Regions from separate parts of the Sanguibacter sp. TS_SC_8 genome, predicted to be linked through region 1. Evidence: predicted binding sites of a transcription regulator. Region 1 holds the regulator's gene; the other holds the start of a gene.
What was found. The regulator HrcA, encoded in region 1, represses chaperone genes, less so after heat shock. The targets are predictions, from matches to a motif close to TTNGCACTCGNNNNNNNCGAGTGCNAA.
Positions count from the first base shown of each region.

Region 2: the regulator HrcA is predicted to act here: its motif matches at 982-1,008, upstream of groES (co-chaperone GroES).

Region 1 covers NZ_CM143955.1:2,721,939-2,724,331, reverse strand. The annotation lists gene ACWA15_RS12350 (DUF3097 domain-containing protein) at 1-785, opposite strand, end outside; gene hrcA (heat-inducible transcriptional repressor HrcA) at 895-1,920, shown strand; gene dnaJ (molecular chaperone DnaJ) at 2,066-2,393, shown strand, end outside.
Region 2 covers NZ_CM143955.1:991,794-994,186, reverse strand. The annotation lists gene ACWA15_RS04390 (WhiB family transcriptional regulator) at 192-494, shown strand; gene groES (co-chaperone GroES) at 565-861, opposite strand; gene ACWA15_RS04380 (ankyrin repeat domain-containing protein) at 1,260-1,871, shown strand; gene ACWA15_RS04375 (oxamate carbamoyltransferase subunit AllH family protein) at 1,903-2,393, shown strand, end outside.

The DNA.
Region 1 (2,393 bases):
CGCACCGTCCCGAGGATCTTCTTCCACCCCATCGCCACGTCCGTCTGGTTCTGCGCCGGCCACCCCAGCTCGCGCAGGATCCCGTACTTCCACTCCGTGCCACGCTCGATCACGGGCCACCGCTCCAGCCCGATCCTCCCCGGGCGGACCGCCTGCCACACGTCGACGTAGGGGTGGCCCAGGATGAGCACGTTCCCGCCGGGGAACTGGCGCAGCGCGTCGTCGGCGATCCGCTGCTCCTTGCTGCCACGGACGAGGTGGTCGACGAGCACCCCCACCCGCCGCCCCGGTGAGGGCTTGAAGTCGGCGAGGGCGGCGGCGAGATTGTCCACCCCCTCGAGCAGCTCGACGACGACGCCCTCGACCCGCAGGTCGTCGCCCCACACCCGCTCGACGAGCTCGGCGTCGTGGCGCCCCTCGACCCAGATCCGGCTGCCGCGGGCCACCCGGGCGCGCGCTCCGGCGACCTGCCGCGACCCGCTCGCGGTGCGGGCAGGTGCCTGCGGCGCCCGGGCGGCCACCGGCGGGGTGAGCTCGACCGGGGCGCCGTCGATCCAGAACCCGGGGCCGAGCGGGAAGGTGCGGGTGCGCCCCGCCCGGTCCTCGAGCACGACGACGTACATCCCCCCCGACTTCTCGGTGCGCACGACCGCGCCGACCCAGCCGGAGGTGACCTCCTCGACCACGAGCCCGCGGTCGGCGGCCACCGGCGTGGAGACGGGCCGGCGGGAGGCAGGGTGGGGCCCGGAGGACAGGACGTCGGAGGAGTAACGATCAGCGCTCACCGCGCAACGCTAGCCCGCCGGTCTTCCAGCCCGTGGAAGCGCCCGCGGGGTGTCGCGTAGAATTAGCACTCACCTACTTCGAGTGCTACGTCTGGCAGGAGGAACGCACATGGCGTCGAGCGACGACCGCAGGCTCGATGTGCTCCGTGCCATCGTCGAGGACTACGTCCACACGCGCGAGCCGGTGGGCTCGAAGGTGCTCGCCGAACGGCACGGCCTCGGTGTGTCACCGGCCACCATCCGCAACGACATGGCGGTCCTGGAAGAGGGCGGGTACATCGCCCAGCCGCACACCTCGGCCGGCCGCGTGCCCACCGACAAGGGCTACCGGATGTTCGTCGACCGCCTCGCCCAGGTCAAGGCGGTGTCCGCGGCGGAGAAGAACGCGATCGAGACCTTCCTCGCCGGCGCGGTCGACCTCGACGACGTCGTCTCGCGTGCCGGTCGGCTGCTCGCCCAGCTCACCGGTCAGGTCGCCGTCGTGCAGTACCCGTCGCTGCGCCGGTCCGGTCTGCGTCATCTCGAGCTCGTCGTGCTCGGCGACCACCGCCTGCTCGTGGTCATCATCACCGACACCGGCCGGGTCGAGCAGCGGACCATCGAGGTGGACTCCCCGCCCGACGAGCAGACCCTGCTCGAGCTGCGGACCCGGTTCAACGTGGCCGCCGCGGGCCGGCGCCTGCCCCAGCTGCGCCTGGCCCTCGAGGACCTCGCAGAGGCCTTCCACCCCCGCGACCGGCCGATGGTGACGCGGATCACGGAGGTGGTCACGGACACCCTCTCCCAGGAGAGCGAGGAGCGGATCGTGCTCGCCGGGACGGCGAACCTCGCCCAGGCGAACATGCGGTTCGAGCACGCGCTGAGCCCCGTCCTGGAGGCGCTCGAGGAGCAGGTCGTGCTGCTCAACCTGCTCACCGAGATGGTCGACGACTCCGCCGGCGTCACGGTGCGGATCGGGCACGAGACCCAGCTCAGCGGGCTCTTCGAGACGTCCGTGGTGACCACCGGCTACGGTGGCGTCGGTGACGCGGTCGCCACGATCGGGTCGATCGGTCCCACCAGGATGGACTACCCGGCCACGATGGCGGCCGTCCGGGCCGTGGCGCGGTACCTCTCCAGGATCCTCAGCACATGAGATGTCAGCGGATGGAATCACCACCGGCCCCGGAGGCGTTGTCTCACCAGAGGCGACCTGACCCGAGCTCGACCTGACCGCGGGTGACGACCCCATCTCGTCGCACCCGAGAATCGCCCAACCCCCGATCGGTAGAGAGTATTCAGTGAGCGACTACTACGACGTGCTTGGTGTGGCCAAGGACGCAAGCCAGGAACAGATCAAGAAGGCCTACCGCAAGCTTGCGCGTGAGTTCCACCCCGACGTGGCCGGCCCCGGCGCGGAGGACCAGTTCAAGGACGTGGGCCGCGCCTACGAGGTGCTCTCCAACCCCGAGAAGCGCCGCTCCTACGACATGGGCACCGACCCCTCCGCCCCGGGCGGCGGGATGGGTGGTGGCTTCGGCTTCCAGGACATCTTCGAGACCTTCTTCGGCGGCGGGCAGGCCCAGCGCGGCCCCATCCCGCGCGCGCGACGCGGCCAGGACGCGCTGA
Region 2 (2,393 bases), 1.7 Mb from region 1:
TCGCTGAGATTCTCGCAAGACACTTGAACAACTCTTGAAACGGTTGTACCTTGAGCGAGTGGTCAGGCGCGACCACTGCAAGGATCAGCGATCAGTTCGCTCCCTCTCAGCACGCAACACCTCACGGCACGGCGCAGGACGTCAGCACAGAACGTCTGCGCAGGCCACGATGATCGAAGGACGGATTGACGATGACAGAGCTCTCGAGACTCCCTGGACCGGTCATGGACCTCTGGGAGTGGCAGTACCAGGGATCATGCCGCGACGTGGATGACACCCTCTTCTTTCACCCCGAGGGCGAGCGCGGTGCCGCGAGGCGCCGCCGTGCGGAGGCCGCCAAGGCCATCTGCCACGGGTGCCCCGTGATGATGCAGTGCCGGGAGCAGTCCCTCGCCGTCCGGGAGCCGTACGGAGTCTGGGGTGGGCTCAGCGAGGACGAGCGAGCCGCCGCCCTGGTCGGGACGATGCCGACGAAGACCCGCCGCGTGGGCTAGCCCCTCCCCAGCATGCGAAAGGCCCCGTGACCAAGAGGTCACGGGGCCTTTCGCATGCGTCACGCAGTGATCAGGAAACGACCACGGCGAGGATGTCACGAGCCGAGAGGATGAGGTACTCCTCGCCGGAGTACTTGATCTCGGTTCCGCCGTACTTGCTGTAGATGACCTTGTCACCGACGACGACGTCGAGCGGGACGCGGTTGCCGTTGTCGTCGACACGACCCGGACCCACTGCAAGGACCTCGCCCTCCTGGGGCTTCTCCTTGGCAGTGTCAGGAATGACAAGACCAGAGGGCGTCGTGAGCTCAACTTCGAGAGCCTTGACGACGATCCGGTCCTCGAGCGGCTTGATGGAGACCGACACGCGGATCCCCTTTCGCTAAAGAGATGCAGGACAGTTCAGAGTGGCCACGTCCTGGCCGGACCGCCGTCGCGGGGGTCGGTCACAAACAGGTGTGTCGCCGTGCCCAAATCTATGCCCGCGTTAGCACTCGGTCAAGGCGAGTGCCAAAGCGCGTCGTGATTCGCTGCGTCGCTGCAGGTCAGGCGCCTCGCGCTACCGCCGTTCGACTGGCCGTGGTCGACCACCCGCCGGCTCGGAGCCACCCCGCCTGCGCCCAGGACCCGAGCGAGGTCCGCGACCTGCCCATCAGCAGAGCGGTCGACCTGCGCTCCCCGCCCAAGGCTGGGACCGAGGTCCCACCAGGAACCTGGTACACGGTATACCGTGTACCACACGGCAGTAATCAATGAGGAGACGTCATGCGCGCACCCAGCACAGATCCGCTAGCTCTCGCCTACCTGGACGCAGCGGCGGCCGGAGACCTCGACGCGGTCACCGCCGCCCTCACCCAAGGGGTCGACAAGGACGCCGTCGACCGCGACGAAGCGAGCGCAATCCTGCGGGCGGCCCGTGGCGGGCACCTGGCGGTCGTCGACGCTCTCATCGCCGCTGGCGTGGACATCAACCAGCAGGACCAGACCTGCTTCAACCCGTTCATCCTGGGGTGCATCACCAACGACCTCCACCTGGTCAAGACGATGGTTGAAGCTGGCGCAGACATGCGGGTGCTCACCCGCTTCGGCGGCAATGGCCTGACCCCCGCCGCTGAGAAGGGCCATGTCGAGGTGGTCCGCTACCTGGTCGAGAACACCCGCATCAACATCAACCTCACCAACACCTTGGGCTGGACAGCCCTCATCGAGGCCATCACCCTGAACGACGGCGGCCCCGGACAGCAGGAGATCGTGCGGCTGCTGCTCGACAACGGCGGCAAGCCCGGCATGACCGACGAGTTCGGAGTGACCCCGCTGGAGCTTGCCGAGCTCAGGGGCTACACCAAGATCGCGGACATCATCCGCACGTTCCTCTGAAGCCGCTGCCATGACCCCGACGGTGAGCACCATGGACGCCACGGCGCATGCTTGGCTCCAGCCCAGCACCAGCGCCGTTGTGCACTCGGTATTCACCCACGCAGTCAACCTGGAGCTGCCGGGAGGGCGCTTCCTCACCCTGGCCGACCCAGCCCTGGGCACCGGCCCACGAGCGATCAGCCTCGCTGCACCCGACCGCCGCGGCCTCACGGTGGGCGATCGCCTGTGGCTCACCCGCGCGGCGATCGAGACTCCCTACGGTGACGTTCCGCTACCGGACGTCGTGCTGGATCACGCTCTGGTCGTCGCACCACCCCGCCCGGCGGCGCTTGCCCAAGCCCGCGCCCTGTGCTCGGCCGCGGCGGTGCCGCCCGCCGGCACCTGGGAAGCCCACAGCGACCACGTGCTGGCAGCGCGTTTCTCCGCACTGCTCGACCGGGTCGCCACCCCCGACCTCGACCTGTCGCCCCACGTGGCGGCACTGGTGGGCCTCGGCCAAGGACTCACGCCCAGCGGTGACGA